3 regions of the Cytobacillus sp. BC1816 genome follow, and region 1 is predicted to be linked to each of the others. Evidence: riboswitches for the same ligand, from Rfam matches in the RefSeq annotation. Region 1 holds a riboswitch; each other region holds the start of a gene.
The links. Region 1 has a riboswitch for cobalamin ahead of cobJ (precorrin-3B C(17)-methyltransferase). Riboswitches for the same ligand answer to the same signal wherever they lie in the genome.

Region 1 (4,291 bases):
ACACGCCGAACCACCAGCCACTGCTCATCTGTAAATGGATGTTCACCCATCTCCTCTTTAATAATCGCGAAGCTGTGATCGTAAATTTTATCCGGATCTACCGTTACCGGTACAAATGTGGTGTTAAAGTTCATGTTTGCCATGTGTAAAGACCTCCCAATCTTTGAGTCACTTCTTCGAAAGAAGTGCAGAAGTTTTCATATACGAGCGGCGGCCGCTTGATTAAAATAACAGGAATCCCCAAATCCAGAGCAGCGGTCATTTTTTCATCCACCGATCCCACTTTGCCGCTTTCTTTAGTAATCATCAGAGTCACTTCATATTGCTCACAAAGAGCTTTATTTAATGATTCAGAAAATGGTCCCTGGATCGCAATAATGTCCTTTTGTTTAACACCGAGCTTATGACATTTTTCCATGTTTCCCATGTTGGGAAGCATCCTGCATACAAGCCGGATATCATCTCGCATTAAATATTTTGTGAAGATTTCCAGCGTTTTGCTGCCGGTTGTCAGCATGATCGTTCCTTTATGCGATTGAGCCAATTTTGCAGCTTCCTCATAACTTTCTGTTTCTGTTATGAGCGGTGAGGTAAACTGTTCATTTGGCCTTTCGTAACGTATGTAAGGAATGCTGCATGCTTTGGCTGCTGCCATTGCTGTTTTTGAAGCTTCTTCCGCATAGGGATGACTGGCATCAATCACAGTGGTCATCTCTTGCATCTGAATTAGTTCGATCATGTCATTTTCTGACAGACGCCCCACTTTATAAGAAATGCCTTCAGCTTTCAAACTATCAGCTGCCGATTCTGTGACAACGGTTGCCAATAAGGGATAACCTTGATTTTTCAATTGAATGGCTAATGCTCTCGCATCACTTGTGCCTGCTAAAAATAAAATCATGAAATCCTCCTAATCCCCGCATGGTGCCGGCTCGACTTCGATCTTAGAGCTCATATCCTGATAGGTAAAATACTGAATTTTTTTCACGCGCTTAAAATATTTAAAAAGCCGTTCATTTGGATGCGCATTTTCTTTGTATTCTTCTATAATCTCCTTTAATAACGGCACCAGCTGATCGGGCTCAATCCCCTCTGCCACCGGCTGGGCAGCATGGGCTGTACGGCCAACCGGCTTTGCCCCGATAAATAAATCAAACTTCTTCTTGCGGTAAACAATGCCGATATCATCAAATACGGCCCGATAACAGGCCATGCCGCAGCCATTAAAGCCAATATGTAATTCCTTTGGAAGCTTTAAGCCCCCCAGTTCATCTGCAATTTCCTCTGCATATGGAATGGATTCTGCTTTCTCCCCGTAGCAAAAATCGCAGGCTTTTAGATTTAGAACATCGCCTGCTGGCATGACTGTCAGATGGTTTTGTTCGAGTTTTTCCACAATTGACTGAGGCCGTCCGGTTGGAATCTTGATTAAAAATCGGTGATCCGGTGTATATTCCATGGTGCCCTTCTCGCCAACAGCTTCTGCCAATACGCGCATTTGGTCCGGCGTAATAAATTTATTGGCAACACCAGGCGAAACCGCAAATTCAAAAATATCCTCGATTGGCTGCTGCACCAAATGTGTTTGGTCAACCTCCGATTTCGTCACCATCGATAAAGCCTTAAAAGCCATATCCAGTGAGCTGGCTTCTTGTTTTTTGCTTTCAATCTGCTCGTAGCCGGCTTGCGCTTCCCCGGTTTCCTGATTTAATGCCCATGGCTCCGCTTCCTTTTTTAAACGCTGATGCGGCTTTAAGCTTTGCTTCTCTTCGCCAAGCGTATACTTTCTCTGATATCCGCGAGGCGTAATGATCTTGTTGTCATAAAAGAAAGTGGAGGAATTCCCGATCACAACTGTTGTCAGCATACCTATATCGTGTTCAAGCATTTCCGCCAGTGTAGTCAGAATGACATTTTGATTTTCGCGGTAAGCACTTTTCACAAGCCCCACTGGTGTATCAGGAGAACGATATTTTAATAGAATCCTTTGTGCCTCGACAATCTGCCGTGTCCTCCTGCCGCTTTTCGGGTTATATAACGCAATGACAAAATCCGCCATTCCGGCTGCTTCAATGCGCTTCTCGATCACAGTCCAGGGTGTTAAATGATCACTCAGACTGATGGTGCAGGAGTCATGCATGACAGGTGCACCCAGTAAACTCGCACATGAATTTATTGCCGAGATGCCAGGAACAATTTCCACTTCGATTCCTTCTTCTTCCGTCCATCCCATTTCAATCAGCACTTCATACACTAAGCCGGCCATGCCGTATACGCCCGAGTCACCGCTCGATATTACGGAAACAATATGACCAGCTTCCGCTCTTTTCACTGCATCCTGCGCACGGGATACCTCCTCAGTCATCCCTGTGCTGACAATGGAACTTGCTGTTACGAATGGCATGATCAGCTCTACGTATGTTTTGTAGCCAATAATGCAATCACTCTGCTGCAGCGCATCCACAGCCCGTTTGGTTATATGCTCACGATCACCCGGACCAAAGCCGACAACAAAGATTTTTCCCTTCTTCATAGACTAACCTCCAATTAAGAAAAGCACATGCGCCTTGCCTGCTCCCATGCTGCTCGAGCAGGCCCCTGCGCAAGACCATTCTCAAAGTACAATGCTTCTTGCCAAATAAAAAATGCCTGCACTCCTTTTCAAAGGAATACAGGCATATGAAATGACAGTATAAGAATAAGCATACTGAAACTCAAAAACAATTGATCATAATTGTCCCGCCTATACTTCTCCCTCCGAAAAGCAAGTGTCGTTTAAATAAGCAGGTTTCCTGACTTAAGCTTCTTTTTACTCTTACACCTTCCCGATTTCTCAGTGGCATTGTAATTTCATCAGCTATTACAGTAGCGGGGGCTGTACCAGATTTTCACTGGATTCCCTTTTACCTCACCAAAAGTGAGCACTTATTCAAATTGATATATTAATTTTTTACTAATATAACATATAATGACCAAATTTGACATATTATTTTTTTCATAATTTTTCTAATGCTATGATAATGCCTTTGCTCTTTTGATATAGGATTTGGTAAAAAGCTTACTTCTGCTGTTCAGGAGTTAATTTCGCTGCGATATAACAAAATGTGCATTAGTCTTTCATAAAGTTAAAATAAATTTATAATGATTAGATCAGTGATGCAACTCTTCTTTGGTTTGTAAAAACAATAACAACAAACCACCTCAATAAGTTATAAGAGTAAAAAGAAAAAAGCCACCTGGTTTGGCAGCTATATTAAAATTTGAACCTCGATTTTATTCTCCTTTAAAAACTATCTTCCCATCAACAATCGTGTAAACAATAGAGGTTTCAGATATATTTTTTGGTTCAATATTGGTAAGATCCTCTCCAAGAACAACCATATCCGCTTTCTTCCCGGCTTTAAGTGAACCTAAGTCATTTTCACGATATATTTGATAAGCAACATTCTTTGTGTATGACTGTATCATTTCCTTTAAAGTAAGTGCTTGATCAATATTTCGAACCAAATCAGAATCCTGCTCTTCTGGATAAGGACTGTTTCTTGTAACTCCAGTTTCTACCGCGTTCAATGGTCGATAATCAGGGGTGGGCGGATAATCGCTGCTGCTGGCAATCGTTACTCCAGCTTCCCACATTTCTCTTGCTGGATACATGGCTAATGCACGTTCCTCTCCTATCATTGCCTTCTCTAAGTCATAATACTGATCTTTGTAAAACCAAAAGGGCTGCAGGCTCGCAATAACACCTAAATTCGCCATACGGGAGATGTCACTATCCTGAATAGCACTGATATGAGTAATAGTGTGGCGGGAATTGTGCTCTTCATTTTCTTTCTTTGCCAATTCCAGGGCATCAAGGCCCATTTTAACTGCTCCATCGCCGATTGCGTGAATGTGTACTTGTATATCTTCCTTATCTAGTTTTGAGACCATCCTATTGAAAGTATCCTCTTTCCAATTCGCATCACCGTGGTGGTGGGATCCCATTCCGGCATTCTTGGTATATGGTTCAACAAAGAGAGCTGTTTTCCCTTCAGTTACACCATCAGCAAATAATTTTACGGTGTTCACTGAAAGCCAATCTGAATTATACTTTTTACCAGCCTCTTCTATTTTCGCAACCGCTTCTTCCGGTTGAGTTTCTGGTCCAAATACAATTGCATTGGCAACCCGCATGGTCAACTTACCCTCTTTTTCTAATTCATTCAATACTTTTAAACTTCTATCACCGCCTGACATATTCATGACACCCGTCATACCAAAGCTATGCATTTCTTTTTGAAATTCCAGA
Region 2 (4,291 bases), 2.6 Mb from region 1:
TTAATATACGCCCAGCCTCTCATGGATACACTGCCAAGAAGCCAGCCAATAATCTGTCTTAGCTCCTCTCCAGTAAGGGCAATCATCAGAGAAATTAGAGCGCCAAGAAAAGAACTGAAGATAATGCCTGTTAAAATAATCGTTTCCACTTTCATGGATCTTTCAATTTTCCTGGCAAATAGCAAGACGGCAAAAATGGTTAAAAAGGAAAATAAAATGCTGAATAACGGCAGTGTAAACATTCCTGCAAACGGAATGGATAATCCTAAGAACAATGTTAAAACAGCACCGAGTGAAGCCCCGGACGAAACCCCAATTGTATATGGATCTGCCAGCGGATTTCTTAATAAACCTTGAAAGGCGGCTCCCGCAATTGCAAGAGACGCCCCTACTAAGCCAGCCAGCAATACGCGAGGCAGGCGAATATTCATAATGATATTTGAATGCATAGCATCCGTGTTTTCCAATGAAATAAAAGGAAATAGCTCAGCGCTTATTACTCTGATAATCGTCATGGGGTGAACAGACACTGTTCCAATTGAAATCCCCATCAGAATGGCAAAAAGCAGGAAAGCAGCTGCTGTTATATAAGCTAAAAATTTATTATTTAAATACGTCCGGATATACTGCTTTTGCAAGTTCCTCGACTCCTTCAATAATACGAGGGCCAGAGCGGGTTACCATATCGGAATCAACATCGGCAACCTGCTTATTTTTCACTGCGGTTATATCCTGCCAGCCATCCCTGCCCATTACATTGCCGACAGCATCTTCAGTGTAATAGCCATGAGTTGTGATGATTACATCAGGATTCCTTTCGATAATCGCTTCCGGATCCATTTTTGGCCATCCTTCTTCCGTAATGATATTTTCTGCATTGATGGCACTTAACATTTCGTCCATAAATGTTTCTGTACCTGCTGTATAGATATCAGGAGCAGGTGAAACTTCCACGAATACCGATTTGCGGTCTTCTTCTTTTATGCCCTGAGCTTTTGTTTTAATTTCCTCGAGCTTGCTCTTCATATCTGAAACAAGCTGCTCAGCTTTATCTTTCTCTCCCGCTGCGGTTCCAACCATTACAATGGATTCATAAACCTGATCAAAGCTCTTCGCATCATTGACAACAAGGACGGTCACACCTGCATCTCTTAATTGCTGAAGCCCAGCTTCCGAATTATGTGCGCTTGAAGCGTGAGCAAGGACAAGATCCGGATTTAAAGAAATAATTTTTTCGACATTGAATTCCATGCCGCCAATCTTTTCTTTTTCTGTGGCTTCGGGCGGGTAGTTATCAAAATCGGAGACTCCGACAACTTCTTCTCCAAGTCCCAATTCAAATGCAATTTCGGTGTTGCTTGGAATCATGGACACAATTCTTTCAGGCTTGGAGTCAATGGTGATTTCATTATCAAGAGCATCCTTTATCGTTACAGGAAAAGCAGCCTCTTCCCCGCCGGCATTCTGCCCTTCCTCAGCCTTTTTCTCTTCTTTAGGCTGTTCAGCACTCCCGCCGCAGCCTGCAAGCACTCCTGCAGCCAGAAGCATTGTTAATAAAAATGCATACAATTTTCTCATACTCAGCAATCCTCCTAGAACTTTCGACAAAATTCGAGTGGTGTCTAACACCATCTTAAAAAATGTTCTCATAATATTTTTTAGCTTACAAACGAAGCGCGTTGATTTCCGAGGATCAAGTACACTCCGCTGCAATCAACTCAGTGGCAGAAACTAAGTTAGCCGCCCATAGACTTTTAGAATCAGCCAAATAAAAAACATCCCCTCGAACGGCAAGGAGATGTTGGTATGGTCATTTATCAATCAGTGCAAAAGGGATGGCCGGACCAAACACCTCCCTATCCTCGTAGGTTTATGGGTGCTTAAGAATCAGGCAGGTCTCCTGGCTCATGGTCAATGCGTTCTGCTCCTTCCCATACATTCCTGTACAGTGGATTTACAGACAGCTTCCATTTACAGTGGCGGGACCGCGCTGGAATTTCACCAGCTTCCCTATTAAGTCTTCAAAAGAGCCTGTTTTAAAACCCTTTTGAGAAGACACCTATTCTATGCGGATATAAAATTTTCTATCTCCGATTATACACCATCACATAGAAAAAGTAAGAGAAATTTGCTGAATGTTGTAAAAAAGTTCAGAATTCTAACGCGAGTATATTTTCCATTCCCTTGTTTTCTTATCAAACACAACCTTCGCCTCACATGGCTCTTTTACAATGGCTTCATACTCATCATACATATCATCCATATTCGCAAAGTCACCAATAATCCAAATAGGAATTTCTATCCGGACCCGATTCTGTTCGATATCCTTAATGGAAAGGACCGCTCCTTCTTTCATAAGAGCTTTTAAGGAAAGCAGGACATCTCTGGTGATTGGAGGATACGTCTTTTTCTTTTTTATGCCAAGGAGCGTTTTTTCGACTTTCATCTGTCCCATTTTACCGGGGATTACTTCCCCAAGCATGCGGTAAAAATCGTTCAGATCGCGATAATATGTGCGGTTAAACCAGCCATCATCATGGGCAAGGTACACATAGCGATTGCTCAGATAATTGTAAAAAGGCGGCTTAAGATGTTCCTTGACATGGCCGAGATAAAGGAGCTCAGCAATTGTCTGGCCGGGAAGCTCATTCACCGCTTCCTCTTCCTCGAAATCAATCCAGCAAAAATCGCCATAGCCATATACATCATCCTCAACCAGCCTGCCCAGCTTGTCCCTTGACACATAATCAAACATCGTGTGGGTATTAAAGTCCCCATGCTCAAAACGATGCTTTAACAAAAGCAGATTATTAATAGAATCTGAGAGAGTATGGGCAAACTCTGCAAACTCAATTCCATAAGTCATCACATACTGATCCTGTTCATTAAGATGGATGTAGATGAGATCACGAATAGCATGATTCCTTCTTTTCAATGGCGAAACCTCCGAACCGTTACCCAAAGTGGTGTTTTCAAAGAAAAGCACTGGGCTAGACAGATAAGAATAGCGCAAGCGCCTTCACAAATTAGTAAAAAGACAGCTTCTTTTGAAACTGCCTGTTAAATATCCAGTATTTTATTCTCTTATTGTAGCAAAAATAGCTGAAAATATCTTGCCGATGAGAAAAAATTTTAAATTGCATCATTCCCGGATTTTTTGAAAATACAGGAAACCATCATGCTGATTCATTCGTCTAACTACATGCAGAGAAAAAATGTAATCTGTTCTCCATTGTAAGGGTTATTTTTCTTTGTTAGGATAAAAATGTAAAAAAAGGTAAAGAAACCAGGTGTATACAAATGAACAAGAATAATAGATTCTCAGACCGATTCGATTGGACGTTATGCTTTCTTCTGCTGCTATTTTTCCTCATCAGCTGCATCGCTATTTACAGCGGACAATCCTCCAATCAATATGAAGGGAATTTTGTCGTCTCACAAATAAAAAATTATGTTGTCGGAGCTATCATTGTGGCAATTGTCATGTATTTTGACAGCGAGCAAATCAGAAGGCTTACTTGGCCGCTGTACGGTTTAGGCATCCTATTGCTTGTCGGGTTATTCATTGCACCGGATAGCATTGCACCAGAGCGCAAAGGGGCTACATTGTGGTATATCATTCCTGGACTTGGTTCTGTGCAGCCTTCTGAGTTTGTTAAGGTATTCCTTATCATTGCCCTCAGCAAAATCATCGCTGACCACCATCTGAAATTTCAGGCAAAGACCGCAGGCACGGACTTTTTCCTTCTAATCAAATTAGGGGCAGCCACATTGCCCCCATTAGGATTGATTATTATTGAAGACCTGGGTACCGCCCTTGTCATCATCGCCATATTAACAGGAATCATCCTGGTTTCCGGAATCACCTGGAAAATCCTTGTTCCGATTTATGGGATCCTGGGCGCCTTTGCAGGAACCGTTCTATATCTGGTCATCATAGCACCGGAGATTTTGGAGAAGTACCTTGGGATAGACCCCTATCAGTTCAGCAGAATTTATTCCTGGCTTGACCCGGTTAATCACAAGCAGGGAGCAGGAATGCAGCTGTACAACTCCATGCTCGCAATCGGCTCAGGATTAATATCCGGTAAAGGGTTTACTGACAGACAGGTGTATGTGCCTGATGCCCATACTGATTTTATTTTTAGTGTCATTGGCGAGGAGTACGGCTTCTTTGGTGCCAGTGTAGTAATCAGCCTTTTCTTTCTGCTCATCTATCACTTAACTAAAACCGGCTTGGAGACGACCGACCCTTTTAATACCTATATTTGCGTCGGGGTCATCAGTATGA
Region 3 (4,291 bases), 650 kb from region 1:
CAACTGTCTTAAGGGAAGGGGAAGAAATTGAAATTCCCCTTGAAGAAGTCATTACTGGGGAAATCATATTTGTAAAGCCGGGTGAAAAAATTCCAGTTGATGGTGAAATTATCGAAGGACAGTCTGCTTTAGATGAATCCATGCTGACAGGGGAAAGCGTACCTGTTGATAAAACAGCAGGAGACACAGTTATTGGGTCCACCATTAATAAAAATGGGTTCCTGAAAATTAAAGCCACTAAAGTCGGCAAAGATAGTGCATTGTCACAGATTATAAAAGTGGTTGAAGAAGCGCAAGGTTCAAAAGCACCCATACAGCGAATGGCAGACAGAATCTCTGGGATATTCGTTCCAATTGTTGTGACCATAGCAGTGGTTACATTCCTGGTGTGGTATATATGGGTAAGTCCTGGAAATTTTGCAGATGCACTCGAAAAATTGATTGCTGTCCTGGTGATTGCATGTCCATGTGCTCTAGGTCTGGCGACGCCAACCTCTATAATGGCCGGCTCTGGCCGGGCAGCGGAATATGGGGTTCTTTTTAAAGGCGGAGAGCACTTGGAGCTCACGCACGAAATCACTACAGTCGTTCTTGATAAAACTGGAACAGTTACACATGGCAAACCGGTTTTAACAGATGTGATTACGGAAGGCAAAGTTGAAGAAAGGATATTTCTCCAACTTGTAGGGTCAGCGGAGAAACAGTCTGAGCATCCATTGGCTGAAGCGATCGTAAAGGGAATAAAGGATAAAGGGATCACGCTATTTAATCCAGTTGAATTTGAAGCTATTCCCGGGTATGGAATAAAAGCGAAAGTGGATGGCAAAGAGCTTTTAATAGGTACAAGAAGATTAATGGACAAATACGACGTTAATGTCCAATCAGCCAAACTCGAAATGGAAACACTTGAGGAAAACGGAAAAACGGCAATGCTTGTCGCGGTTGATGGCAAATATGCAGGTATCGTGGCCGTTGCGGATACAATAAAGGAAACTTCCAGAGATGCAATCAATCGCTTAAGGAAACTGGGGATTGAGGTCATTATGATTACGGGAGATAACAAACGTACGGCTCAGGCAATAGCTGAGGAAGTGGGGATAGACTCTGCAATTGCAGAGGTTTTACCTGAAGGCAAGGCAGAAGAAGTAAAAAAACTTCAAAACCAGGGGAAAAAAGTCGCCATGGTCGGCGATGGTATTAACGATGCACCTGCACTTGCTGTAGCTGATATTGGAATGGCGATCGGAACCGGTACAGACGTTGCGATGGAAACAGCTGATATTACGCTAATGAGAGGGGATTTAAATAGTATTGCAGACGCCATCCTGATGAGTAAAAAAACCATAAGGAATATAAAACAAAATCTATTCTGGGCATTTGGATACAATACACTTGGCATCCCGGTAGCTGCGTTAGGGTTCCTCGCACCTTGGCTTGCCGGCGCTGCAATGGCGTTCAGCTCCGTATCTGTTGTTTTAAATGCACTTCGTTTACAAAGAGTAAAAATAAAGTGAAACTTCAATTAGCGGGGATGCTTTTCCCTTCTGATTAATAGTTGAACCAACCGGTCCTTTAGGGCAGCTGCCCTCCAGTCATCCCCCTGAAGTTGGGGCTTACTGCCAGTTAGACTGCGATAAATGAAAAAACGTTTAATTGAAAGGAGTATCTAAAATGAAAAAATGGGCAGGTGCAGCGATTGCTTACCTCGTTCTTGTAATGGCAGGGTATGCTGTATATGATACTTTTTGGGCTACCCCAGAGCCGGTATCTCATGATATTGAAATGGAAAATCATGAATGAGAAGTAAAGAGCAGAGGGAATCCCCCCTGTTCTTTTTCGTGCATTAACGATTTAAAATTTGTAATCTATTTATCTATATGATAGAATCATCTACAATATATAGTATATAATAAAAAGAATAAAAACTACATATAGATCGTGATTGGTGTCCTATGAGGACTTAATAGGGAATTCGGTGTAAAACCGAAGCTGTCCCCGCAACTGTAAGTGCAGACGAAAAGAGCATGCCACTGTACAAAACGCTTCATGGCGTTTGTATGGGAAGGGCTTTTAGTAGAGTGAAGCACAAGCCAGGAGACCTGCCAGGGCGATCGAATGTTTCTTATCTTCGGGGATTGAGATGATGAAACGATCGCGTAATGGCCGTTTATTCATCTTCTGCATGCTATTATACTATCGTTTGATCCGCTCATTTTCCGGGCGGATTTTTATTTTGCCTTTAGGAGGAAGTAAGATGGTCCAAACCATACAACCGATAGAAATTTTAGAAGAACTTAAGACAGAATTTCCACAGCTCGGCATTGGGCAGCTTTTAAAAAGGTATGAAGATATGAGCCAGCTCAGAGCGGAGGCAATGTACGACCAGCTTATACTGGATTGTTTATCTTTTATCAGCATTGATGAGCCTGATTGGACTTTTGCCGCGTCACGTCTGCTTCTTAAGAAGCTTTATACTGAGTCAGGAAAAAATAGAGAATGCCTGCCGGATGATTGCTACAAACATTTTTATACGTTAATTGAACGGCTGACGGCTTTGGGAATTTATGAACAGGATTTATTAGATGTGTATTCAAAGCAGGAGATAAATGAACTTGCCCGCTTCATAAAGAAAGAAAATGACCGCTTATTTACATATTTGGGGTTGAAAATGCTGGCTGACCGATATCTTGCCAGAGACAAACAGAAAAATCTTTATGAGCTTCCACAGGAGCGGTTCATGATCATCAGCATGGTGCTGATGAAAATGGAGCCGAAGGGTAAGCGGCTTGAACTTATTAAAGAAGCTTACTGGGCAATGAGTGGTTTGTATATGACTGTTGCCACTCCAACACTCGCCAATGCAGGGAAAAACTGGGGACAGCTTTCAAGCTGTTTCATTGAGACCGTTGATGACAGTCTTGATTCTATATATGACAGCAATACCGATATTGCATCACTATCTAAAAATGGAGGCGGAATCGGAGTATATATGGGGAAAATCCGCAGCAGAGGCAGTGATATTAAAGGATTTAAGGGTGCATCTTCAGGTGTGATTCCCTGGATGAAGCAGCTGAATAACACAGCTGTCAGTGTTGATCAGCTTGGACAAAGGCAGGGTGCTATAAGCGTCTATCTGGATGTCTGGCATAAAGATATCTTCTCGTTTCTTGATGCAAAGCTTAACAATGGAGATGAAAGGCAGCGAACACATGATTTATTCACAGGTGTCTGCATTCCGGATTTGTTTATGGAAAAAGTTGAAAGCCGGGGATATTGGTATTTATTTGATCCCCATGAAGTCCGAAAGGTAATGGGCTTTTCATTGGAAGACTTTTATGACGAAGGTGAAGGCGAAGGTTCATTCCGCCAGAAATATAAAGAGTGCATAGATAACCCGAATCTATCAAGGGAAAAAGTGCCTGCTATCGATATAATGAAATCCATCATGAGAAGCCAGCTTGAAACAGGGACACCATTTATGTTTTACCGGGATGAAGTAAATCGGAAAAATGCCAATTCACATTGCGGAATGATTTATTGTACAAACCTGTGCACTGAAATCGTACAAAACCAAAGTGTTACAAAGAGGGCTGAAGAATATACAAGGGATGGGAGAATTATTATCGAAAAACAGCCAGGAGACTTCGTTGTCTGCAATCTTTCATCCATCAATCTTGCAAGGGCCATAAGTGAGGGAGTACTTGAAAGGCTTGTGCCAATTCAGGTGCGAATGCTTGATAATGTCATTGATATTAATAGTATTCCAGTGCCGCAAGGCCAGATCACAAACCAAAAGTACCGTGCGATTGGACTGGGGACATTTGGATGGCACCACCTTCTTGCACTGAAAAAAATCACATGGGAAAGCGAAGAAGCAGAAACATTCGCTGACATTCTATATGAGCAAATTGCTTTTTTAGCGATAAAAAGTTCTATGAGCCTGGCAAAAGAAAAAGGAAGCTATTCAGCCTTTAAAGGTTCTGATTGGGAAACGGGTGCCTACTTTGACAAGCGGGGATATCTGGAGGCAGAGTCAGACATGGACTGGGCTGCATTAAGCAAGGAGGTAAGGGAAAACGGTGTTCGAAATGCTTATTTGCTGGCGGTTGCCCCTAATGCATCAACTGCTTTAATTGCAGGAAGCACTCCAAGTATTGATCCTATATTCAACAAGCAGTATTCCGAAGAGAAAAAGGATTACCGGATCCCTGTGACAGCACCTGATATTAACAGTGAGACCATTTGGTATTATAAATCTGCCTATCATATTAACCAGGAGTGGAGCATCAGG

Region 2: linked by a shared signal. The riboswitch ahead of ACR42H_RS01230 (ABC transporter substrate-binding protein) and the one ahead of cobJ (precorrin-3B C(17)-methyltransferase) in region 1 are both predicted to bind cobalamin.
Region 3: linked by a shared signal. The riboswitch ahead of ACR42H_RS18240 (ribonucleoside-diphosphate reductase subunit alpha) and the one ahead of cobJ (precorrin-3B C(17)-methyltransferase) in region 1 are both predicted to bind cobalamin.

What each region holds. Positions count from the first base shown of each region.
Region 1 is NZ_CP195611.1:2,939,703-2,943,993, forward strand. It holds gene ACR42H_RS15060 (precorrin-8X methylmutase) at 1-143, opposite strand, end outside; gene cobK (precorrin-6A reductase) at 131-901, opposite strand; gene cobJ (precorrin-3B C(17)-methyltransferase) at 911-2,533, opposite strand; cobalamin riboswitch at 2,766-2,944, opposite strand; gene ACR42H_RS15075 (amidohydrolase) at 3,274-4,291, opposite strand, start outside.
Region 2 is NZ_CP195611.1:221,458-225,748, reverse strand. It holds gene ACR42H_RS01235 (FecCD family ABC transporter permease) at 1-638, opposite strand, end outside; gene ACR42H_RS01230 (ABC transporter substrate-binding protein) at 604-1,578, opposite strand; cobalamin riboswitch at 1,874-2,078, opposite strand; gene ACR42H_RS01225 (hypothetical protein) at 2,159-2,935, opposite strand; gene ACR42H_RS01220 (FtsW/RodA/SpoVE family cell cycle protein) at 3,301-4,291, shown strand, end outside.
Region 3 is NZ_CP195611.1:3,589,162-3,593,452, reverse strand. It holds gene ACR42H_RS18250 (heavy metal translocating P-type ATPase) at 1-1,514, shown strand, start outside; gene ACR42H_RS18245 (hypothetical protein) at 1,672-1,800, shown strand; cobalamin riboswitch at 1,927-2,120, shown strand; gene ACR42H_RS18240 (ribonucleoside-diphosphate reductase subunit alpha) at 2,255-4,291, shown strand, end outside.